Flocculibacter collagenilyticus: one gene and its partner. The main gene of each other region encodes a partner of the protein of the gene in region 2 in a complex. Links are inferred from orthologs where the notes say so. Each region holds a gene or a part of one and is shown on either strand. Other genes may lie near its edges. The genes, in order: pabB and HUU81_RS01630.

Region 1 (12,690 bases), 1.0 Mb from region 2 along the record:
ATATTAATGACAGTTGCTCAATAACACTCGATTTAAACACTCTGGTAATGCCTTTTCTGCCTATTGATGAAATTAGCCCTTTCTCTTCGTAAAAGCGCAGTGTGGGCGTCGGAATGCCACATTGAATTGAGACCTCTCTGATGGTTAATTCGGTTTTATTATTCATATCACTACCTTCTTTTAGTTCTTACTTGACCTAAAGTTAACTTGAGGTTTTATCATAGCTATCCAGTAAACTATTTTCCATAGAGAAAAATAACTGTGATAGAAAAGTCAAACAATACCCCAGCATTACGTCAGCCTATTTCTTCAAGTGTTGGTATCACCGTAGTGCTAGCCATGACGGTATTTATTACGTCACTTGCGATTAGTAGCGTGAACATTATCTTACCTAGATTAGTGGGAGCGTTAGGTTCAAATTTTGAAGACGTTCAATGGGTAACAATTGCCTATATGCTTTCTTTAACTCCTACTTTAATAATTACTGGTCAGTTAAGTGATACGCTCGGTCGTAAGCCACTGTTTTTATTAGGGCTCATCATATTCACTCTTTCTGCGGGAATGTGTGGGTTGATAGATAATTTAGGGTTGCTAATTACAGTAAGAGCAATACAAGGGGTGGGTGGTGCAATCTTAATTACCCTTACGTTGGCAATTATTAGTGATGTTTTTCCTAAGCGTAACGTTGCCGCAGTTATCGGGTTAACAGGAAGTATGTCTGCCTTAGGTACTGCTCTTGGGCCTGTTATCAGCGGCATACTTGCCGACTTAATTAACTGGCAGAGCGTTTTTTTAATAAAAGCGTTTTTAGGTGGTGTCACCTTCCTGATAGCTTACAAGTACTTACCTGACATACCTAATCCACACCGTGCGCAAACCAAAAAGAAATTTTCTGTTGATTACCTAGGTATTGTCTTACTTTTTTTATCCATTGTTATTTACACCTTTAGCCTTAAAGAGGCAGTGCATATTGTTAGTGCGAAAAGCGTCGGTTTATTCTTTGTTTCGATGTTGTTCTTGTGGCTTTTTATTCATGCGGAAAAGCAGGCCCAATCTCCGTTGATCAATTTTACTTTGTTTAGTAACGGTGAACGTGTAACCAGCCTATTTAGTAATTTAATGGTATCGACGGTGGCGATGACTTCGATGGTTATCGGACCGTTTTATTTATCAATTGCACTACAGCTTAGTTTGGTTCACATAGGCTTTGTGATTGCCGTTAGTCCTTGTGCGGTTGCGATAACATCATCAATAGTTGGACGTTTTGCCACTGTTGATAAATTAACAGACATCATTTTAACGGGTCTATTTATTATGGTGCTTGGCACATTCTGCATGACGCAGTTAACTGTGGAGCATGGTTTAGTGGGTTATATGGCTTGCACGGTTGTTATATCAATTGGTTATGCCATTTTTTTATCTGCGAATAACACATTTACGATGATTAATGCGCCTGCGAATTCTCGCGGTAGCGTATCAGGCATATTAAACCTATCAAGAATGCTTGGCTTACTCACCGGCGCTTCGCTAATGAGTTCAATTTTTGCCAGCAACTCTGGCATGACAAGTACTTCAGTGACTCATTCTCAACTGATAGAGGCCGGGTTGCATTCAGCTTACTACTTAGCATGTTTGTTATTGGTAGTCGCAATATTGGCTCAAATAACTGCACGTATAACAACACCTATAACAACAAGACATTAATTCACAATGATAAACGTATAGAGGGAAAAATAATGATTAAACATTCTTTAAGACATTTTATAACAGAGATTGCACAATGTTGGAGCGGATTAAACAGCGAAACAGTGAGTAAGAGCAGAGCATTGCTTAGCGAACTTGCTAAAGCACCCTCGACAGAGCCTTGGCTTGTACAGTTACATGAGAAGAAGGAGGAAAGCATTGAATTATATCGAGACGAGGTGCATGGCTTTATTCTTTTAGCGCATGTTGAAAGACAAGGTAAATACAGAGTGCCACACAATCATGGTGCAGGCTGGGTGTTGTATGCTATTCAGCATGGTCGTATGGCAATGTCGACATATAGTTCGGTTACCAATCAAAGTGGCAAAACGCATTTGGTAAGTCGCGGTGAAGAGTTAATTACCGTGGGTGGCTGTAAGGCATTTTTGCCCGGCGATATTCATGATACTGAATGTTTATCAGATTATGTATTAATGTTTAGATTAACGAGTTGTGATTTTAAAAAGGAAAAATCGGAAGGGCGGTTGATTCAATATTTATCAGAGTAAAATAACGCAGCGACTTTAATGTAATACTGCGTTATTTATTTAACTTTTAAGAAGTAACTTTTAAAGAAGTAAGAAATGCAGTATTAACACTCAATAATATTAACTGCTAGGCCACCGCGAGCGGTTTCTTTGTACTTGGTTTTCATATCGTTGCCGGTATCCCACATGGTTTTGATAACTTTATCTAACGATACCTTATGTTCGCCAGTACCACGTAATGCCAATCGAGACGCGTTTATCGCTTTTACCGCTCCCATTGCGTTGCGTTCAATGCAAGGTACTTGCACTAACCCGCCAACAGGGTCGCACGTTAACCCTAAGTTGTGCTCCATGCCAATTTCAGCGGCATTTTCTACATTGTCCACGCTACCGCCAACAATTTCGGTTAATGCACCAGCAGCCATTGAACATGCAACACCAACTTCGCCTTGGCAGCCAACTTCAGCACCCGAAATAGATGCGTTCTTTTTATATAAGATCCCAATTGCTGCTGCAGTGAGTAAGTAGCGTACTGCAATTGTATCGTCCACTTCTTTAACAAACTTATCATAATACATGAGTACCGCAGGGATAATGCCAGCAGCGCCATTGGTGGGTGCGGTAACAACTCGACCACCAGCAGCGTTCTCTTCATTCACAGCAAGTGCAAATAAATTTACCCAGTCCATTGCTTGTAGTGGGTCGTTGCTGTTTTCACAATTTAAGCGGTGATATAAGCTGGGCGCTCTGCGTTTTACTTTTAATCCGCCAGGTAATATACCTTCGGTATTTATTCCACGCGAAACACAAGCCTTCATGGTGTGCCAAATTTGTACCAATCGTTCTCTTATTTCGGCTTCTGGTAATACCGACTTTTCATTCTTCATCATTAATGCTGAAATGCTTAAGCCGTGTTCTTTGCAAAGTGAAACTAATTCTGCTGCCGTTTCAAATGGATACGGAGGACAATGAGACTCTTCAAAATCAAGCGCTTTGTTTTTCTCACTTTCAAAGTTATCAGCATTGACAATGAAGCCACCACCAATGGAGTAATAACTTTCAGCCAGAATAACTTCTTCACCTTTATAAGCAAATAACGTCATACCATTGGCGTGGCCTGGCAATGATTTTCTTCGATGAAAGACAATTGCACCCTGTTTAGGGAATGCGACATATTTTTGATTATTAAGATTTAGCGACTCGGTCTGCGCAACATTTTCTAATAAACTATCAATCATTTCAGGATCAATAGATTCTGGTAAATATCCTAATAAGCCTAAGATAACGGCTTTACCTGTACCGTGGCCTACTCCTGTTTGTCCTAATGAACCGAATAACTCTGCTTTTACCGATGTAACCTCGTTTAAGAGGTTTTTTTCAGTCAATGTTTCGCAAAATTTTACTGACGCGCGCATCGGCCCTACGGTGTGAGAGCTTGATGGACCAATGCCAATGCTGAACATGTCAAATACACTAATCATAAATCTTCTAATCGTTTGGTATAACTTCGGCGCGTATAATAAACCTTAGCACAGCATTTGTAACTAAGATAAAGACTGGTCGGGCTTATTGGTATTCAATTTGATGAATCAGTTGGTTAAGCATGGCCGCGGTTGCGCCCCAAATAAACTTATCATTATAAGGCATAAAGTGGATAGGGTATTGTTGGCCAAGCCGATGTACCATAAGTTGATGTTGGTTTTGGCGATAAAGAAAGAACTCAAAGGGAACTTCAAACGCATCAACCACTTCATTTTCGTCGTTTACGCTTTCGTAACCACTTTCAATTACTCCAATGACTGGCGTGATCATATATCCTGAAATAGTTGCATATTGCGGCAACACGCCAATAACGTTGACATGTTCGCGTGAAATTTGGATTTCTTCTTCAGTTTCACGCAACGCGGTGTCTACAACTGAATTATCATAAGGCTCGGCTCGTCCACCCGGAAAACTAATTTGCCCAGGATGATGCTTTAAATGTGCAGCACGTTTTGTGAGTAAGATAGATAATGAAGTGCCATGATCAATTAATGGAATGAGGACACTCGCTTGCCTTAATTTAGGCTGCTTGTGAAAAGGAGTTACAATGCCTTCGGGTTGAAATAAATTAAAACGAGTAATGAATTCCTCAAGCGTCATAATTAGTTGCTTTCCAATTTATTCAAACTTGCTAATACAGGTAAAATCTTATTTACTTTATCATAGGTTTCTTGATATTCACTATGCATAACTGAATCTGCCACTAAGCCGCCGCCAGCCCAACAAAATAGCGTATTATCTTTAGCTACAAGTGTACGAATAGTAATACTGGTGTCCATATTACCTGTTGCACAAATATAACCAATAGAGCCGCAATACACTGTTCTGCAATGAGGCTCTAACTCCTCAATGATCTCCATGGCTCTAATTTTAGGTGCGCCCGTAATGGACCCGCCAGGAAATGCAGCTCTTAACAAGTCGCAGGCAGTATTAGGTTGTGCAATTTCACCTACTACCGTACTCACTAAATGATGGACTGCAGGAAAACTCTCAATCTCAAATAAATGTGGCACTTTTACCGTGCCTGGCTGACTCACTTTACTGATATCGTTTCTTAATAAATCAACAATCATGACATTTTCAGCACGATCTTTCTCTGCGGCTTTTAACTCTGCTGCTAATGCGTTGTCTTGTTCTGCGTTGGTGGAGCGTGGGCGTGTTCCCTTAATCGGCTTCGTTTGAATAGTCTGACCGTTTAACTGTAAAAAGCGTTCAGGGCTAATGCTCAAGATACTGAACTCGTCGAACGATAAAAAGGCAGAAAAAGGTGCACGATTTTCTTTTCGTAATAAACGATATGCTTGCCACTCATCCCCAGAGTACGACGCAGAGAACCGTTGTGCTAAATTGATTTGGTAACAATCACCTTCGCGAATATAACGCTGAACCGCATTAAATTTATTCTCGTAATCTTTTGCGGACATGTTAGCTGACCATTGATCAGTGATATAAAAAGTTTGATTTATATTTATATGTTGCTGTGTAAGCAGTTGCTGTGAAATATCGTCAAACCGCTGTTGCGCATTATCGGAATGGTCAATCAACCATAACGTGCGCGTTTTGTTGTCGTATATAAGCGCCCAATGATAAATGCCAACAGCCATGTCAGGAATATTGATATCGTTATTTGCATGCTGCGGCAGTTTTTCAATGTATCGTCCAGTATCATAGCCAAAGTAGCCTAATGCACCACCTAAAAAAGGTAATTGGCTAGCATCATTATCCAAGGCATTGGCAGGCCGTTTTACTTGATAGAGGCCCGCTTTCTTTAAGGTGGTATTTATTGCCGAAAAGGGGTCTGATTCAACGTCATGGCCATCTATAAATACACGGTTATTTTTGGCTTCAACTTTATGAATAGGTGCAGCAACAAGAATGTCATACTGGCTATTTACATGGTTGCTGTTGGCTGAATCAAGCAACATGGCCCATGGTAAGTCTTTAAATAATGGAAAAACGCACGATAAGTCGGTAATTGAGTGTGTAATGGCACGGTCGAACGACTGGATGAAAATGGGTTTTGACATGTTATTCGTTACTAAATTTGGTCATTGATACCTAAGAAACTTATTTGCTGTAGATACGGTAATCGTTATCTTCAATTTCTTTAGGTATATATGGTTAAAGGCTATTTTAGATTGTAGTACTAGCCGCAAAATGCCAAGCAGGTTATCATATTCGCCTTATTTTAACGAGATATCTTAGGGTACACCCTAGTATCTACTATTTTTAGTGGTTTAAGGTTAATTAAACCATCATTAATAAGAATACTAATACTATTATTTAAAAGCACATTTAAATACGTGGAAGGGCTCATTATGACGGTAATCCGCCAGCAAGATTTCATCGACAGTGTTGAAGATGCACTGCAATACATCTCTTATTATCATCCACTCGATTTTGTTCAAGCATTAGAAAAAGCCTATAACAAAGAACAGAGCCAAGCTGCCAAGGATGCGATAGCACAAATCCTAATTAATTCACGAATGTCTGCTGAAGGGCATCGTCCTATCTGTCAAGACACGGGTATTGTTACTTGTTTTGTAAAAGTAGGCATGGATGTTAAGTGGGACAAAACCGACTTAACCGTTCAGCAAATGGTTGATGAAGGCACACGTAGAGCATATTTGAATCCAGACAATCCGTTACGTGCTTCAATTGTTGCCGACCCAGCTGGGAAACGTTCTAATACAAAAGATAATACGCCAGCGGTTGTTCATATTGATATGGTTGCTGGCAATAAAGTTGAAGTGATGATTGCTGCAAAAGGTGGCGGTTCAGAGAACAAGTCTAAAATGGCTATGTTGAATCCTTCAGACTCTATTGCTGATTGGGTAGTGAAAACGATTCCTACTATGGGGGCAGGTTGGTGTCCTCCAGGGATGATTGGTCTTGGTATTGGTGGCACGGCAGAGAAATCTGCGGTATTGGCAAAAGAGTCGCTAATGGATCCAGTCGATATTCAAGAGTTAATGGACCGTGGCCCTGAAAATGCCGAAGAAGAGCTACGTTTAGAAATCTTCAAACGTGTGAATGACCTAGGTATTGGCGCACAGGGTTTAGGTGGTTTAACAACGGTCGTTGATGTAAAAATTAACTCAGTTCCAACTCATGCAGCCTCAAAACCGATTACGATGATCCCAAACTGTGCTGCAACTCGTCATGCGCATTTTGTACTTGATGGTTCGGGCCCTTACGATCAAAAGCCACCAAAGCTAGAAGATTGGCCAAAAGTCACATGGGAGCTAGGTGATAACGTGCGTCGTGTTAATTTGGATGATATTACCAAAGAAGACATCAAAGAGTGGCGCACCGGCGAAACAGTGTTGTTATCAGGTAAAATATTAACTGGTCGTGATGCGGCGCATAAGCGTATTCAAGGTTTGATTGAGAGTGGTGAACCATTGCCTGAAGGTGTCGACTTCAATGGTAAATTTATTTATTACGTTGGCCCAGTAGATGCGGTTGGCGACGAGGTTGTTGGGCCAGCAGGACCTACAACATCAACCCGAATGGATAAATTTACTGACATGATGCTAGAAAAAACAGGGCTAGCAGGCATGATTGGTAAAGCTGAACGTGGCCCTGCAACAGTTGAAAGTATTAAACAGCATCAAGCGGTTTACTTAATGGCTGTTGGTGGCGCCGCTTACTTAGTGGCAAAAGCAATTAAGAAAGCACGTGTGGTTGCGTTTGAAGACTTGGGTATGGAAGCAATTTACGAGTTTGAAGTTGAAGATATGCCAGTTACGGTGGCCGTAGATAGCCAAGGCACTAATGCACATGAGCGTGGTCCTGCAATCTGGAAAGCCAAAATAGAAGAACTTGATGGTGAGCTATCTAAATAAGGCTCGCTAACGGTAAATGAAAGAGCGTGATAAACGCTCTTTTTCTTTTATGGGTATAGCTTTTTAACTTGCAAAGAAAGAAAAGAATACAAAATAAATGAACTCAAAAGATATTGAGTGAAGGGAGCGTTATAATGAAAAGAATAAAACAACATTTTTATAGTAAGTTAGCGTTAAGTTGCATGCTACTTGCTACACCTACCTTGGTGCTGGCTAGCCAAGCTACTGCGATGCAAGCGCAATCATCAACTTCAAATCAAGTAGCGGTTGAAAACCAAGTTGAGCAGCGTGTTAATTCTCCATACTTAACTGTTGAAAAATTAAATACGTTTTCTAAATTACATGATGTAAAAGTATCACCAGATCAAAAGTGGTTAGTTTATGGTGTAAAAGCGTATGACGATGAAGGAAAAAAGGCGTCAGACAATTTATATCTAAGAGACTTAACCAAACAAACACCTTCAATTGCGAAGCTTACCAGCAATCAATCCTCTGAACACAGTGTGCAGTGGAGCAGTGATAGTCAATCACTCTACTTTTTAGCTGACCGAACGGGCAGTACTCAGGTTTGGAAACTTAATTTAAGTGGTGGTGAAGCCGAGCAGGTTACTGATTTACCTTTAGATGTGGAAGGGCTAATTTTATCGCCAGACAACAAACAGCTAGCATTGGCTATGTCAGTGCTACCAAGTTGTAAAACACTGGCTTGTACAACGAAACACAAAGAAGACAAGTCAAAGCAGAAGCATTCTGGTCAAGTATATGATCAATTGTTTGTACGTCACTGGGATACTTGGAAAGATGACTTACGTACACATGTTTTTGTCGCCTCGTTAGCGCCATTAAGTAGCAATAAAAAAATTACTGAAGCAGTCGATTTACAACAGGGTTGGAATACTGACATTCCGGCTAAACCATTCTCTGGAATGGAAGAAGTTGCCTTTACGCCAGACAGTAAAAACATTGTATTTAGTGCGAAGAAGCCAGATAACCAGCAGCCGATGCACACTAATTTTGACTTGTATCAGGTTTCAATTGAAGGTGGTGATGCAGTTAATTTGACTACAGAAAATAAAGCGTGGGATAGCCACCCCATGTTCTCTAAAGATGGTCGTTTTATGGCGTATGCGGCCATGAAAGAAGAAGTTTACGAGTCTGATCGCTTCGCAATTATGCTTAAAGACTTAAAAACAGGGGTCACTAAAGAGGTGTCACCACTTTGGGACCGTTCTGTAATTTCTATGACTTTCGCCGCAGACAATCGTACGCTTTATGTAACAGCGCAAGATATTGGTCAGCGTAGCATTTACGAAATTAGCACTAATTTTGGTGATGTTAGAAAAGTCTACTCTTCTGGTTATGCGTCAGATGTACAGCTTGTTGGCGACAGCTTATTGTTCACTAAACATAGCTTGTCACATCCTAAAGATGTTTACATGATTAGTCGTGAAGGAAACAATATCCGTCAAATAACCGATGTTAACAAAGATAAGTTAGACAATATTAAGTTTGGTGAGTACCAGCAATTTAACTTTAAAGGTTGGAATGACGAAACGGTTTATGGTTATTGGCTAAAGCCTGCAAATTATCAAGCAGGTAAAAAATATCCTGTGGCATTTTTAGTTCATGGTGGTCCACAAGGCTCTTTTGGCAACATGTTCCATTTTCGCTGGAATGCACAGCTATGGGCTGCGAAGGGATATGGCGTGGTAATGATCGACTTCCATGGCTCAACAGGCTATGGCAAAGCATTTACTGACTCTATTTCAAGAGACTGGGGCGGAAAACCACTAGAAGATCTTAAAAAAGGTTTTCAACATATTACGCAAGCGGAACCTTGGTTAGACGCAAATAACGCGTGTGCGTTGGGCGCTTCCTATGGTGGCTACATGATGAACTGGATAGCGGGTAACTGGAGTGATGGCTTTAAGTGTTTAGTGAATCATGCAGGTTTATTCGACATGAACAGCTTTTATAACACCACAGAAGAACTGTGGTTTCCAGAACATGACATGGGTGGCCCAGTATTTGATGGTTCAGAAGATTATACTAAATTTAATCCTGCCAATTACGTGAATAACTGGAAAACGCCAATGCTAGTTATTCAAGGCTTAAAAGATTATCGTGTACCTTATGCACAAAGCTTGGCCGCGTTCACAACGTTGCAGCGTAAAGGCGTTCCTTCGAAACTGGTTGTTTATCCAGATGAAAATCACTGGATATTAAATAAAGAAAACCTTAAGCACTGGTATGGTGAAGTTTTCAGCTGGATGGATACTTACCTAAAACCAGAAAGTGAATAATAAAGTTACACTTTAGTGTTGAACGAACCTGATTGAGCCAGTGTACAGCACTGGCTTTTTTGACCCTGTAACAGATTTTTTGTTTGGTGGTAATAAAAAGCCCCGCTAAGTAGCGGGGCTTTACGTGCATTGATCTAACTATTTGTAACTAATTAGAACCTAACCGTTGCACTTAAACGTACATATCTTGGTGTTTGATGGTTGTCTGCTAGTCCAAAATACTCATCAGTAGGATGTGTACCTACACCTTCAAAGTGTCCAGAATCTTCTGAGTCAGCAATTTCGTATGTTTGTCTAACAGTATCATTGTTAAACACATTGAAAACGTCGAGTGCAAACACGACATCAGCACCTTGGATTTCCATAGCGTATTTAGCGGCTAAATCCATGCTCCAGAAACTAGGTTGATTGCCTAGGCTACCGCGTGGAACAAGTTGGCCATTTTTATAGAAAGATTCAGAGCCATAAGCTTGAGCAAAGTCATCGGTTGGGTGGTAACCGAATGCATTTAGTGGACGACCCGTTTGCCACGAGAAGTTTGCACCAAAAGTAAGATTTTCAGTAATGGAATATCCACCAAATAGTTTTACTTGATGACGACGGTCATTTGGTAGGTTGCCATACGCACCATCAGTTAACCCTGGTTGGTCAAAGTTAGTTGTTAAACCAGAATCATCTTGGCCATTATCTGAACGCACTGCACCTTCTGAGTTACCCCAGCTATGCGACCATGTATAAGAACCCTGCAACATCCATTTTCCATCCCATGCTCGCTCAAACATGAAGTCTAATGCAGCATATTGTCGTTGAGCCTCTGGGTATCCAAGTTGTTCTGCAGTTAAGGTAATGTTGTCTAGCTCACCATCGCCATCAGCATCTACTGTTATTTGCATGTCGTTACCAGGATTGGTAAGTACATAATAATCAAAACCACCCAGTTCTAGGTCGACACCAGAGTTTTCATCTGCGTAACGCTGCAAACCTGCGTCAATAGCAATATCTTCAATTGATGTTGCTAAATCTCGATAGGTGCCGCGTACGCCAATAGTCCAATCATCATTCAATTGATGTTGAAAGCCAACAATCAATTCGTCTTGATACATAGGCTTAATATTCGCATCAACAATTGAACTTGTATCAGCAACTATACCATCATCGTATACAGTGGTTGCGCCAATTTGATTTGGATGATCATTGGTTGTGCCCGTTATATCATCATAATAATCATTGGTTGGCGTCGAGTCAGCGGTCAAGCCATCGAGTTTAAAGTAGCGACGAGTATATAGCTCTGCGCCAGCTAAACGTAAATTTGTGTTTGCCGCGACGGGCAAATAATAACGCCCTAAGTGTGCGTACACTTTCGTTTCGCCATCACCATTAACATCCCATGATGCACCAATTCGAGGCGCCCATTGATTAGTGACCTTAATAAATGAATCGCCTTCAATATTCATATTGTCAAACGTTTCATTACGAACACCTAAGGTTAGCACCAAGTTGTCAGTAGCTTGCCAAGTATCTTGGAAATAAAGCGCTGTTGTATCAGTATCAAATGACCCATTACTGGTTCGTTCAATTAAACGGTAGTACTCTTCGCCTTCAGCTAATTGACCGTTAAACGCACCGCCTTCACCCGCGGTAAAGTAACGGTAATATCGACCACCAGAATATTGTTCGATATTATTGATGGTATTAGACTCAAAATCTAACCCAAAACGAAGTGCGTGATCACCAATGTTGTAGTCTACATCGATGCGTAAGGCTTTTCGTTCGTCATCAGCCGTAACTGTGTTTGCGGTAGCCCAACAGCCCATTTTAGTAAGGCCACCGTCACGCGAATCATAAACCCAAGGACAAGTCGTATCGAACTCACTACTATCTGTTCTGTCATATCGGTTTAAGCCAACAAGTGCACTTACTTGTAGATCATCTGTAATGATTGACGTGTATTTTAAGGCGTAGTTATCACCACCGCGTTCTTCCAAAGACTTTGCAGATGAGTCATCAACAATGGTGTTTGTCGCTCTATCCCAAGTGGAAGTTATAAGGTCTTCTTCGCGTTTGTCGCTAAATGCGGTAAATTCTACAATGTTGTTATCATTGATATACCAATCTAGATTTAACCCCCAGAATAACGAGCTTTGGTCGCGCTCATAATAATTAGTAGAGCCAAGAGTGGATGAGTTATATTTTTTGTTTTGAGATCTTGGGTTGAGCAATACATAATAAAACAGCTCATCTTTTATAATGGCGCCAGATGAGTAAACATTGAAATCATATTCATCTTTTTCATCTTGATCGCCGATTTGTACTTCTTCGCCTGCAGCGTTGAATACGTTAGGTTTATCTTCACTCAATGCATCCGGTTCGTAATAAGCTGAGAAGCCAAACTTTGTTGTATTACCCCCAGACTTAGTAATTGCTGTTACTACACCACCGGTAGAGCGACCATATTCAGCACCATATCCACCACTTTTAACTTCAAATTGCTCATAAAATTCAAATGGCACCTGCGAGCCACCTAAGCCATTCCTAAAGTTTGTAGTATTAAGTCCATTGATATAGTAAGCATTTTCACCTACAGATGAGCCACTAAATGAGGCTAACTTACTATCGCCTTCGAATGCGGAATCACCTTGAGTAACACCTGGTGCCAATAGGGCAACAGAGGTCACATCGCGCGCCACGGGCAAGCGCTCAATGGTCGCGCTGTCCATAATCATGACAGATTCACTGCTTTTAGTGTCTATCATTGTTATGCTGCCG
Region 2 (12,814 bases):
CACAGCGTATGCCCCTGTGCCAGCATTTGCTTCCGCTGCTCCACGAAACCATAATCTAACCATGCTATCCGGTATTTCATCTGGTAACATTTCCACAATTCGCTCGTATATATGTGAATAATTACCTTCTGCATTTAGCCCTTCATTTCTCAGCGCTAATAACTCTTGAATTTGCTCATCAGTCAAATAATGTGGCACGTTATACCTCTACTAGATTTATTTAATAAACATGTTTGTGATAAATAAATAGATATCTCGCCAATGCATTAAGTGCTCTGTTTGCAACGTAATTTCTAGCGTGATATCTGGGTGGATCTGCTCGACCGTTGAGCAGTTTGAAAAATTTGTGTTGCGAGGGTCATCGTAACAAATGAAACGAACTTCACCTGTTTGCTTAGCTTCTTTGGTAACGCGCTCGTGCGGGGCAAGTTTGCCAGTTAGAAAGTTAGATTTTTTAGTTATTGGATTAATATAAAATTGTAGATCAAACTTTTCGTCGTACTTAACATCCGCTTGCTTGTGCCTTGCAGTCGAACGTCCATGTTTATGTTTAGAAATCCCTACAACAACATGTGTATTGTCAGGTATTTTGGGAGTGATGTCTGTTCCAATCAGAACAGCATGATGGAGTACTAAATGCACAGCAGTAGAGCAACTTTTATTGTAGTTCCCTTCTGTCTTACCCGAGATAAAAAAGTTTTTAGGTAAGTGCACCTGATACCCTGCAACATTTACAGTTTTATGCTGTCCGTCAACCCTTTCTTTGAATACGGGATTCAACTCGCCTTTACTTTTACAGTATGCTTCATCAACATAAAAATGTTGTTTGTAAGTACTTACCCATTCTACTTGAACTATATTTATGACTAAAAATATAACAAGAAGCGCAAGCAGCACTCGCTTCATCGTAATATGTTTTAACATTTTTGCTTCCTGCTTATCTTTCGCGAATACTTTCGCTCTTGTATCTTAGTAATGGCGCTAAGAAAAACTCTATTAACCTGCGCTTACCAGTTTGTACTTCTACGCTTAACGTCATACCTGGTTTTAGCTTAATCTCTTTGCCTTCCACCAACAGTGCATGCTCTTTTAACCGAACCTGCATAGCAAATATCGCTCCGCGTTTTTCGTCTTGAATTGCATCATCCGAAATATGTGTTACTTCTCCATGTACTACGCCATATTTAGTGAAAGGAAAAGTATGTAATTTAACCTCTGCTGCTTGCCCTTCTTGCACAAAGCCAATGTCTTTATTTTCCAAGAAGACTTCTGCAATTAATTGATCTTGCTCAGGTACAATTAACATCAGCTGCTGGGCAGGTGTCACTACTCCTCCTACCGTAGAAATTAAAAGTTGCTGAACAACACCATCCACTGGTGAGCGGATAGACTGCTTTGCATTCAGTTCTTGTGCTTTACTAAAATCTTGTTGATAAGTCTCATGTTGGGTTTTAAATTGGTTCAATTGACCCAAAAGCTCTGTTTTTAATCTATATGTTAATAAGTTAAGTTGCGTTTCTGCTTCAGCAATTGCAGAGTCTTGAGTATTTAATTTTGCGGTTTCAACGGCCAAGCTTTGTGCAATTTCAATGCGCTGCTGCTCTAGCTCTAAATATTGATTTTGTGCTCCCATCTGCTTTTTAGCTAATGAGGATAACGATTCAACACGCTGCGTAATTAGCGGTAGCATTGCTTGCCATTTTGCAATTACTTGCTGTGAAACTAGCTTATCTTGACGGCGACTTTGCAATGACAATTGCAATGCTTGACGCTCAGCTTGATAAGCCATCCATTGCTGGGATAACCATTGCTGATGCAACAAAGCACCTTGCTTAAAAGATACGGTGCGATTTTCACTGACACTCTGCCATGCGAGTAATGGCGTTAATACACTCCCCTCTTCTAACAGCAGTAACATCGCCTCATTGCGCATTATTTGCCCATCTAAATCCCGAATTTGCTGTTGTAAGCGAGTAACATCTGCTTTAGTTAATACCCTATCTAAACTAATTAACAAATCTCCTGCTTTTACATAGTCTCCCTCTTTAACATGGATTGCGCTTACAACACCGCGATCAAATGGTTGTATTTCTTTAATTCTTGTAGATGAAATGACTTGCCCTTCGGCAACAGCAACAATATTAACTCGACCTAAACATGCCCAAACAATTACAAAAATAAATAATGCAATAATGATATAAATGATCCATCGTGCGATCGGACGTGGAGGCGTATGCTGGATTTCTAGTGCCGCAGGCATAAATGCAGCTTCTTTACGCGGTATAGTGTTATCGCCTATTTTTCCTCGCGTTTTCCATGCTTCTACTATGTGTTTGATTGGCGAGAATTGACGACCTTGAGAAACCACGACTTCTTGCGAATTTGATAAATCCTTATTCATTCTATTTCTCCACCACTTCTGATGTTGCTATAGCACTAGAAGGCATCGCAGGCTTCCCGTTATGTTCAGAAGCTGATTCATGCGGTACTGTATTTATTACTGAAGCACCTTGTTTACTGGCTTTTTTAGTTGCAGGTATAGGTTTTGACTGCGCTAAGGGATTTAACGGTTTAATAGGCCTAATAGGAGGAACATGGTTTTGGAAACCATTTAATTTAGCGTAATATCCTTGCTGTTTTAGTAATTGCTCATGATTACCTTGTTCAACAATCACCCCTTTATCCATCACTACAATCCGATCTGTGCCACGAACAGTACTTAATCGGTGAGCAATGATGAATACCGTTCGGTTATAGCAAATTCGAGCCATGTTTTCTTGGATAATTCGCTCTGACTCATAGTCGAGAGCACTTGTCGCTTCATCAAAAATTAAAATGCGAGGGTTATTCATTAACGCTCGAGCTATAGCTAATCGTTGCCTTTGGCCACCTGACAAATTAGCGCCCTGTTCGCCAACCATGGAATCATATCCGTTTGGTAACTCTAAAATAAACTCATGTGCACCGGCAAGTTTTGCAGCTTCTACAACTTGCTCCATAGGTAACCCGGGGTTAGACAAGGCAATGTTTTCACGAACCGTGCGATTAAATAAAAAGTTTTCTTGTAACACCACCCCCACATTACGCCTAAGCCATGCTGTATCCACCATCGACAAATCAACACCATCTACTAATACTCGACCCGATTCAGGTACATGTAGGCGCTGAATTAACTTGGTGAGTGTACTTTTACCAGAGCCTGAACGACCGACTATCCCTAGCACTTCTCCTGGATTAACTTGTAATTCTAAACTGTGAAGAACTCGCTGACCTTCTGGATCATATCTAAAGTTAACGTTTTCAAATGTGACCTTTCCTTGAATACTTGGCAAAGTACTTCTGTTAGGATTAAATCCTGGTTCACATGGTGAATTTAAAATATCTCCTAATCGCTTGAGTGAAATACCTGCTTGCTGGAATTCTTGCCATAGTCCAACCAATTTAAGAATTGGCTCGTTTACACGCCCTGCTATCATATTAAAAGCAACAAGCTGACCGACTGATAAATCCCCTTTCATCACTAAATGAGCACCAATCCACACAATACCTAAAGTAGTTAACTTACTAATAAAACTCGCTATTTGATTAGATATATTTCCCAAGTTTTGAGCTCGAAATGATGCATGAACATATTTGGCTAGCTGATCTTCCCACTTGCGTTGAAACTGTGGCTCAACTGCTTGAGACTTAACCGTTTCAACTCCAGTGACAGACTCAACTAAAAAGGCTTGATTTTCAGCGCCATACTTAAACTTGTTGTTCAAGCGATGACGTAAAATAGGAGTGATAAACAGAGATAACAAGATATAAAGCGGTATAGTAGCAAGTACTACCCAAGTTAAAGTAGGGCTATACCACCACAGTACCGCAAAGAAGATAACGGTGAAAGATAAGTCTATAAGTAAAGTAAGAGCCGATCCTGTAATAAAGTTGCGAATGGTATCCAATTCTCTTACACGAGCGACATTTTGCCCAACAGCTCTAGCTTTAAAATAAGACAGTGGTAATGCAAGTAGGTGGTTATATAATTTCGCACCTAACTCAACATCCACCCGATTAGTGCTATGGCTAAAGACATAGTTACGTAACCCACCAAGCACAACATCAAATAGTGCGATAGCAAAAAAGCCGATCGCAAGTACATCTAACGTGCTATATCCTTTATGCACTAATACCTTATCCATGACGACTTGGAAAAATAATGGTGTTACAAGTGCGAACAGTTGAATAAAAAGTGAAGCCCATATCACTTCAATGAACAACTTTTTATATTTTCTCAAACTTGGAATAAACCAGCTTATATTAAACTCATCATGTTTAAGCCAACTATTACGACTTTTAGGCCTGAGCAATAGCACTTCACCAGACCATAAGCTTTGAAAATCACCTTCTTCTAACACTTCTGGTGGCGTGTGCTGCTCTGCAATACGTTGAACAAGAAAGCGGGTTGTTCCATTTTCTTCGTCTTGGTTTGTTTTTGCCAAAATAAAGTAGCTACCATCTCGAGCTTTCGCTATTGCTGGCAATATATGGTTGTCTAATTTTACAAGTTCAGGCGTTTGCTTTTCAGCTTTAAACCCTGTTGCTTTGGCCGCTCTTAAAATATCATTGTCATTAAACACATCATTTTCACGCGAAAATTGATGCTGTAATTGCGAAATTTCAATGGGAATGTTGTGAAGTTTTGCGATATTAACTAAAGCAATAAGACCAGGATCGAATAACTCTGACTGCATACATCAACTCAATTTAAAAAATGATTGCTTTGATAAAAGTAATTTATACGCAAGTCACTGCCATATTTTATATTTACCAAGCAATTAAAATAATCTTATTTAACAATCGGTTATTACCGAGTAAATACTCATAATTAGTATGGCGCCATCATACTGATAAGAAAGTATTAATCAACAAAATTAACTAAAATAAAAACAATCAACCTAAATTAGATTAACAAATGATCTAATTACTACATTTTCAATAAACTTATGTTAAATAATATGTGGGTTGCAATCTTCTAAAATACTCATACGCTTAGTTAGCTGATAAGAAGATAATATGACTATGAACCAAAACAAAACCGTTCCAACCGATGCAAGTGTAATTGATTTTATTATCAATATTGACAACCCAACGAAAAAAGCCGACGCACATACATTGTTAACTTTAATGGCTGAATTGAGCGGCGAAACAGCGACGATGTGGGGATCATCTATTATCGGTTTTGGCCAATATCATTATAAGTACGACAGCGGGCGCGAGGGTGATTTTTTGTTAACTGGATTTTCTCCACGCAAACAAAACTTTTCTCTCTATATCATGTCGGGATTTAGTCAATACGACGAATTACTTGCGCAATTAGGTAAGCATAAAACGGGGAAGTCTTGTTTGTATATCAACAAATTAGCGGATGTGGATATTGAAGTATTAAAGCAGTTAATTAGTTTATCACTCGACTATATGCGAGAAAGGTACTCAACCGTGTAGTTGCAGCAGCGTTTACGCATAGCGCTGAATAAAGTTTTGCAGTAGCTGATGCCCTTGCTCGGTAAGGATCGCTTCTGGGTGAAATTGTACGCCTTCAATTGGTAATGACTGATGTTTAATCGCCATGATTTCATCAACGCTGCCTTCGGGCGTTTCTGTCCATGCGGTCACATCAAACTGATCGGGTAAGCTTTCATTTTCGATAACTAGTGAGTGATAGCGCGTAACCGTTAACGGATTATTCAACCCTTGAAAAACGCCAGAACTATTATGTTTGATAACGGAGGTTTTGCCATGCATCACTTGTTTTGCTTTAATGACGTTAGCACCGAATACTTGGCCAATTGCTTGATGACCCAAGCAAACACCAAGTAAAGGAATACGGCCAGAAAATTGCTTGATAACATCTAACGAAATGCCCGATTCATTTGGCGAGCATGGCCCTGGTGAAATCATAATGTAGTTAGGGTTAAGCTGTTCAATCTGCTGTATTGAAACTTCATCATTACGCTTAACAACCACTCGTTCGCCCAACTCTCGTACATAATGCACAAGATTAAAGGTAAACGAGTCATAGTTATCAATCATTAAAATCATGAATTGACCAGTTGGTTGTCCGTTTTAATACTCTTCTGATCAGGTTGAAGCGATACGCTTTGCTGTTGTTGCACCAACACGGTTAACGCTGCTATTTGCTGTTGTAAATCTGCCAGCGTTGGTTCGTCATTTTCTTCTGCTGCTTCTTTTCTGGCTTTCTCGTGTTCTTGCTCCATCACATTAACAACAATACCAATCACCATGTTTAAAAACGCAAATGCAGTAAAGAAGATAAAAGTAAGGTAGAAACTCCAACTAAGTGGATATACTTCCATCGTTTCGTACATCACATCGGTCCAATCTTCAAATGTCATCACCCTAAACAACGTTAATAATGAAATGGTGATGTCGCCCCACAGATCTTCGTTAATTGAACTAAATAACGTGGCACCAATGGCTGCATATATATAGAAAATGATAAACATCAGCAACATCACATAGCCAAGCTGTGGCAATGCTTTCAGTAACGAAGCAAGTAAAATACGCAGCTCGGGAATGATCGAAATCATTCTTAATACTCTGAAGACTCTTACTAAACGAGCTATCAGCGCCATTTCAGAGTTATCAATTGGGATAAGGCTGATCACCACTATCAAAGTGTCGAAAACATTCCAGCCGTTGTGAAAAAACCGCTTTTTATTCGTATCGCCGATAAAGCGAATTGAAAGTTCGAGCACAAAAAAGATCGTAATAAAATAGTCGAGTGCTACTGTCACAGTATGCATGGTGTCAGATATAGGATATGTTTTTACACCTATCAAAAGCGCTGACGCAATAATGACACTGATAACAAAAAGTTCGAAAATCTTATTACTTTTTAATACTTGAAAGTAAGCCTGACAACGGCGAGCTGTGATCATGATGTTTCAATTTACCTAATATAATCTTACTACTAACAACGATTACAAAGCCTAAGGTGCTACTACCTATGCTTATGGTCGTGGCACAAAGCCCACTACGTCGTATACAGATTTTAAAGTGTGGGCTGCCCGCGCAGAAGCACGTTCGGCACCACTACGCATAATATTGTCTAACATTGTTTGGTCTTCACGGATTTCTTTAAAACGTGCTTGAATTGGCTCTAACATAGCCACGACTGCATCGGCTACATCGCCTTTTAAATGCCCATACATTTTATCTTCGTACTCAGGCACTAAGCTTTCAATTGACTTTCCTGTCGCACATGAAAGCAGCGTTAATAAGTTAGAAACACCCGGCTTTTCTTCAGTGTTAAAGTAAATACGAGCTTGCTCGTCTGAATCCGTTACCGCACGCTTAATCTTTTTCGCAATTTTCTTTGGTTCTTCTAGCAAACCAACAAAAGCATTTAAGTTGTCGTCAGACTTAGACATTTTCTTGGTTGGCTCTTGTAAGCTCATAATGCGTGCGCCAAACTCTGGGATATAAGGTTCAGGCACTTTAAACACATCGCCATATAAATTATTAAAGCGCGTTGCAATATCACGAGCCAACTCTAAATGCTGCTTCTGATCACTACCAACAGGCACATCGTCTGCTTGATATAACAAGATATCTGCTGCCATTAATACTGGATACGAGAATAAACCGGCGTTGATGTTATTTTCATTTTTTTGTGATTTATCTTTAAACTGCGTCATGCGACTTAATTCGCCCATCTGGGTGTAGCAGTTTAATACCCATGAAAGTTGCGTGTGCTCTGGAACATGAGACTGAATGAAAATTGTACTTTTTTCTGGGTCGATACCACACGCGGCATAAAGCGCAACGGCATCTAAACATGCTGAGCGTAGCGCTTGTGGATCTTGCCTTACTGTAATGGCATGTAAATCTACAATTGAGAATAAGCAATCATGTGTTTCTTGTAGCTTAACCCACTGACGAAGTGCACCCATGTAGTTTCCTATCGTCAAAATCCCTGAAGGCTGCACGCCGCTTAAAACAACTGGTTTAGTCATACTATTCTCTGTCTTACAATTATTGGCAAAATAGGGGCGATATTGTAATCGCAAATGGCTAGGAAACAAAGCATGAAAAGGCATTAAAAAAGCCTGTAACATTTAACAGGCTTTAACACTGAATAATTTAGCAATAAAAGGCGATTTACTTAATCTTACTGTTAACGAGGCACCTTACTTAATTCATCACGCATATGCTCTATAACCGTTTTATAATTCGGCTGATTGAAAATAGCAGAGCCTGCAACAAACATATCAGCGCCTGCTGCTGCAATTTCAGCAATATTATCAACTTTTACGCCGCCATCAATTTCCAACCGAATATCAAATCCTGATTGGTCGATTAACGCCCTCGCTTGCTTTAATTTAGTTAATGTTTGCGGAATAAACGATTGCCCACCAAATCCAGGATTGACCGACATTAATAAAATAACGTCGACTTTATCGAGTACATGTTCCACAACTGACAGCGATGTTGCCGGATTTAATACTAAGCCTGATTTACAGCCTTCACCTTTAATAAGCTGTAAAGTACGATCCACATGCTTGGATGCTTCTGGATGGAATGTAATATAGCTTGCACCCGCTTTAGCAAATTGCGGCACAATTTGATCAACAGGCTCTACCATCAAATGCACATCAATAGGTGCCGTAATTCCATAGTCACGCAGGGCTTGGCATACCATCGGCCCCATGGTTAAATTGGGAACATAATGATTATCCATTACATCAAAATGGACAACATCAGCGCCCGCTTCAAGCACCTTGGCAACGTCATCACCCAAGCGAGCAAAATCTGCTGACAGTATTGAGGGCGCAATCAAAAAGTCTTTATTCATAATAATTTACTAATAATTGAGTGTGTAGGGTAAAAAGTGGATAAATCATAGCATTATTTTATTGTTTACTTCATTAGTAGTTAACTTCACCTTGCTAAAAATAGAGGGGTATATCAAATCAGCATTGCACCAATCAAAAGCAAAAGTGCACCAATTATGTGAATGACCACTAACCCTTTCTTGATTTTTATACTATCTTATTGATTAACCTGCTAAAAAACGTTGGCATATTGTTTGATTAAATATTGGTAAAAATGGCTAATATCTTAATAATCAATAAATTAACAGGATAAATTCAATGAAACTTACAATCCTAGGTGTACTTGCTAGCTCACTACTGATGAGCTCATTTTCGGCAAATGCTGAACTCAGCGGAAATTTTGGTATCACAAGTAATTATTTATGGCGGGGTGTTTCTCAAAGTGATGATAACCCATCAGTATCAGGTGGATTAGATTACAAGCATGAAAAAGGGTTTTATGCTGGTGCTTGGTTAGGCAGCGTTAAGTTTGGCGATGACTCAGGTACTGAGATTGATACTTACCTTGGATTCAGCAAAGAAATGGGTGAAGCAAGCTATGATGTTGGCTATATCTATTATGCCTATCCGGCTGAAGCACATGACGATATAAACTTTGGCGAATTATACTTCAAGGGCGCTTACAAAGGATTAAGTTATGGTGTGGCATATACAATTAATAGTGATGCGAAAGATGATGAAACATTTGCTGAAGGTGATATGTATTATTACGTTGGCTACGAATTTGAATTAAGCCAAGGCTTTAATTTAGCGCTGACTTACGGTTATTACAATTTTGATGAGAATGAAGCAATCGCTGGCGATAATGACTATCGATATATTCAAGCCGATCTCAGTAAAGATGATTTTGTTTTTACTGTATCAAAAGCTGATGAAGAGTCCGGGGATGACGATACGAAGTTTGCTGTATCATGGTCAAAAACTTTTTAACGTATCACTTGAAAACGCAATAAAACCCTTTATTTATTATACAACTAAATAATCATGGCACTGTCGTATATGTACTTGAGCGTTAACCTTAAGTTAATGCTCTTCGATCTTTTTATCGCGCAATTTAGCTAATTGGTCGAACTTTATTAGGTAGAAGCTGTCTGACTGCCTATTATTAATGTACAATAAATCGACTGGAATCACTGGGGTTTATTATGTTTCGTTTTAAACATAAAAAAGGGATATTGTTGACGAGCTTACTCACAGCGCCACTTCTTTTTTTACTATCTGTAAATGCAAAAGTAGAAGTAGCAGTTCACGACTGTAATTGCCAAGCCAAAACAAGTTTTGATGCAAGTTTGCCAATTAGCGATCCACATAATCAATGCGCCATACCTAAAGCATCTAACGAAAGCTGGTTGTCTTGGCTGTCTGGCAAAAGCCGTTCTACACAGTTCCACTTTTTGGATTTACTAGAATTAATTAGTAGAAATAGTGCGGATAAAGTACCTGATACAACACCAAAGAACCATACATCATAATGGTGATTAATAAATGAATGCCAGCAAAGAAAAGTCTCCAACCTTTTTTCAAATAGTATTAAGTGTTATGGCGGCTTTCTTTGGTGTGCAGAGTAAACAAAACTATCAACAAGACTTTAATCAAGGTAACCCACTGCCTTACATTGTGGTCGGCATTGTGATGGTTATCCTTTTCGTACTCACGCTCGTTGCTATTGTTAGTGTAGTGATTAATTAACCCTATCTCTAATACATTACTGCCAATGATAGGCAACAAGTATGCAAGTTTATTAACGATATAGCGCAAACAACTCATCTACTTTAGTACGTGTACTTCCATTTTGACTGATGGAGCGCCCGACTTTTAATGTACTTAGCTCAGCCTTATCATAAATCTTACGTGTTAACGTTGTATCGTGATTACTAATGAGCACTGTGATGCCGCGCTGACAAGCATGCTCTGCCAATAACGCTAGATTAGCTTGATCATCTAAGTTAAACCCTTGCTTCGCATACGATGTAAAACTAGCTGTTTTACTTAATGGCACGTAAGGTGGATCGCAATAAACAACATTGCCCTTTCTTAAACGCCTAAAAACTGCTTCATAACTCTCACATATAAAGGTAGCTTTTTGTGCTTTTTCAGCAAAATATTCTAATTCAGCCTCAGGAAAATAAGGTTTCTTATAATCCCCGAATGGCACATTAAAACCACCTGAGCGATTGTATCGGCACAATCCGTTATAACCATGTCTATTTAAGTACAGAAACAACAGTGAACGTTCATACACATCAACGGAGTCGTTAAATTGCTGACGGAGCGCATAATAAGTCTCTCTGTCATTAGTTTTAGCCACAAACAATTTACGAGCATCATTAATGTACTCTGCAGCATTAAATTTAACCTCATTGTATAAGTTAATTAAATCTGCATTGATGTCATTTAATAGATAGCGCTCATAATCAGAATTGAGAAAGACTGAGCCTGCTCCCACAAATGGCTCTACAAGCTTATTGGCTTTAGGTAAATTCGCGTTAATTTTTTCAGCTAATGAGTACTTGCCGCCTGCCCATTTTAAAAAGGCCCTATGTTTTTTAATCATTCATTTTGTTCTGTTTGGTTTGCGGCTAACTCTTGATGGATTGCAGCTATTGATTTTGGCCATGGTTGAATAGCTTGAAGCTGCTGAGGCAGTTTGTTTATTGCTATTCGGGCTTGCTCAGCGCTGTTGTAAACTTGATAAATAACTACATACCAAGGCTTATTATTACGCTGTGTAGTATACACCATCGCGGTGTTCTCTAACTGATGATACCGAAGAAATTGCGCTAACGTTTGTTCGCTACTTACCCCTGTTAATTGTAACGTATAAGAGGATGGGTTTAACTTATGTACTTCCCTATTATGGTACTGATAAGTACCACTCTCGATAGCCTGCATTGCTTCGTTTGTGATTATCTCTGCTTGAGACTCAATCTGGTTAATTTCAGTACGGTTATTATTCTCATGTGTACTTACTTGACTTTCAGATGGACGATTAATATTGGCAAGATTTTCATCCACACTTTCATCCACACTTTTAACCGTACTCTTAACCGCATTTTCAACTGAGGCGTTATCAGCATCACTAGCATATATCGGTACTTGATCAATACCTTGTTCTTGTATTGCATTAGTGGTTAAAGAAGCTGAAGCAACAGCCTTTGAAGTAGCTATATCTTTAATATTATCTTGCTCTAGCTGCTGCCAGCTTAAGTCTAAGGCCAATTCGTCAGTTTTATTTGTTGTAGCATCACTACTCGGGGCAATAGTCTCAACTGGTATTGCTAATTGCGACAGTACGCGCTCTTCATTACTGCTTTGCTTGATCGAAGATTGATGTTGCTTATCAATATGCTCACTAGTTTTTGAAGATGATTGTTGCGAAAGAGCAACCGCATCTTCATACGTTGCCTCCTCACTCTTTATACTATTAACCAATGAAAAGTCACTTAACCATAACCAAGCAGCAATCCCACAAACAAAAATACCACTTGCTATCCAAGGCATCATGTTAGACTTCACACCTAGAGGCTGCTCTGCTGCTGGCTGATTAACCAGCTTGATAATCTGTTGCGGATTTCCATCCGTCAGCTTCAACTGTTCAATGTTTTCTTTTTGCTTCAGCCACGCTGAATCAGCAGTATAAATGGTAATGAGCTCTCGCGCTTCAGCGCTATTTAAATTGCTTAATTCTAAAAACACTCCATGCTGCTTTAAGCCATCCACTCGCTCTTTTGATACATTGTCATTATTTACGTCAGCGGATAGCACAACCGCAACTTCGGTATCATGTGTCTGGTTCATCGCCACTAACTGGGTTAGTTGCTGGTAGAAGTCTTCCGTTAAATATTCTGCATCATCAATAACAATAATGACTTTACCGTTATGCAGTGCAGGGTAATCAGCGAGGGTGCTTGATA

The links.
Region 1: the proteins of HUU81_RS01630 (region 2) and pabB are in contact, whole or in part, in a solved structure (PDB 8RP0), measured with the Escherichia coli proteins. The link is inferred for Flocculibacter collagenilyticus from one-to-one orthologs.

Annotation. Positions count from the first base shown.
Region 1 is NZ_CP059888.1:1,375,462-1,388,151, forward strand. The notes cover bases 3,589-6,433. They hold pabB (aminodeoxychorismate synthase component I), read right to left. Parts: upstream 5,801-6,433; coding sequence 4,376-5,800; downstream 3,589-4,375. Other genes in these bases: HUU81_RS06040 (L-serine ammonia-lyase), read right to left, coding at 3,589-3,712; HUU81_RS06045 (CoA pyrophosphatase), read right to left, coding at 3,798-4,373; HUU81_RS06055 (fumarate hydratase), read left to right, coding at 6,092-6,433. In the rest of the region: HUU81_RS06025 (helix-turn-helix domain-containing protein), read right to left, coding at 1-166; HUU81_RS06030 (MFS transporter), read left to right, coding at 262-1,704; HUU81_RS06035 (hypothetical protein), read left to right, coding at 1,737-2,252; more of HUU81_RS06040, read right to left, coding at 2,336-3,588; more of HUU81_RS06055, read left to right, coding at 6,434-7,621; HUU81_RS06060 (S9 family peptidase), read left to right, coding at 7,804-9,924; HUU81_RS06065 (TonB-dependent receptor), read right to left, coding at 10,077-12,690. UniProt on the Escherichia coli protein: Part of a heterodimeric complex that catalyzes the two-step biosynthesis of 4-amino-4-deoxychorismate (ADC), a precursor of p-aminobenzoate (PABA) and tetrahydrofolate.
Region 2 is NZ_CP059888.1:346,288-359,101, reverse strand. Bases 4,293-7,261 are described here. They hold HUU81_RS01630 (anthranilate synthase component II), read right to left. Parts: upstream 6,085-7,261; coding sequence 5,500-6,084; downstream 4,293-5,499. Other genes in these bases: trpS (tryptophan--tRNA ligase), read right to left, coding at 7,017-7,261; HUU81_RS01625 (ion transporter), read right to left, coding at 6,081-6,941; HUU81_RS01635 (DUF1801 domain-containing protein), read left to right, coding at 5,059-5,487; HUU81_RS01640 (type I secretion system permease/ATPase), read right to left, coding at 4,293-4,736. In the rest of the region: HUU81_RS17525 (calcium-binding protein), read right to left, coding at 1-198; HUU81_RS01650 (hypothetical protein), read right to left, coding at 217-924; HUU81_RS01645 (HlyD family type I secretion periplasmic adaptor subunit), read right to left, coding at 938-2,401; more of HUU81_RS01640, read right to left, coding at 2,403-4,292; more of trpS, read right to left, coding at 7,262-8,021; rpe (ribulose-phosphate 3-epimerase), read right to left, coding at 8,183-8,860; HUU81_RS01610 (TorF family putative porin), read left to right, coding at 9,159-9,830; HUU81_RS01605 (hypothetical protein), read left to right, coding at 10,046-10,372; HUU81_RS01600 (DUF2970 domain-containing protein), read left to right, coding at 10,386-10,589; HUU81_RS01595 (Dam family site-specific DNA-(adenine-N6)-methyltransferase), read right to left, coding at 10,642-11,454; HUU81_RS01590 (AAA family ATPase), read right to left, coding at 11,451-12,814. UniProt on the Escherichia coli protein: Part of a heterodimeric complex that catalyzes the two-step biosynthesis of 4-amino-4-deoxychorismate (ADC), a precursor of p-aminobenzoate (PABA) and tetrahydrofolate.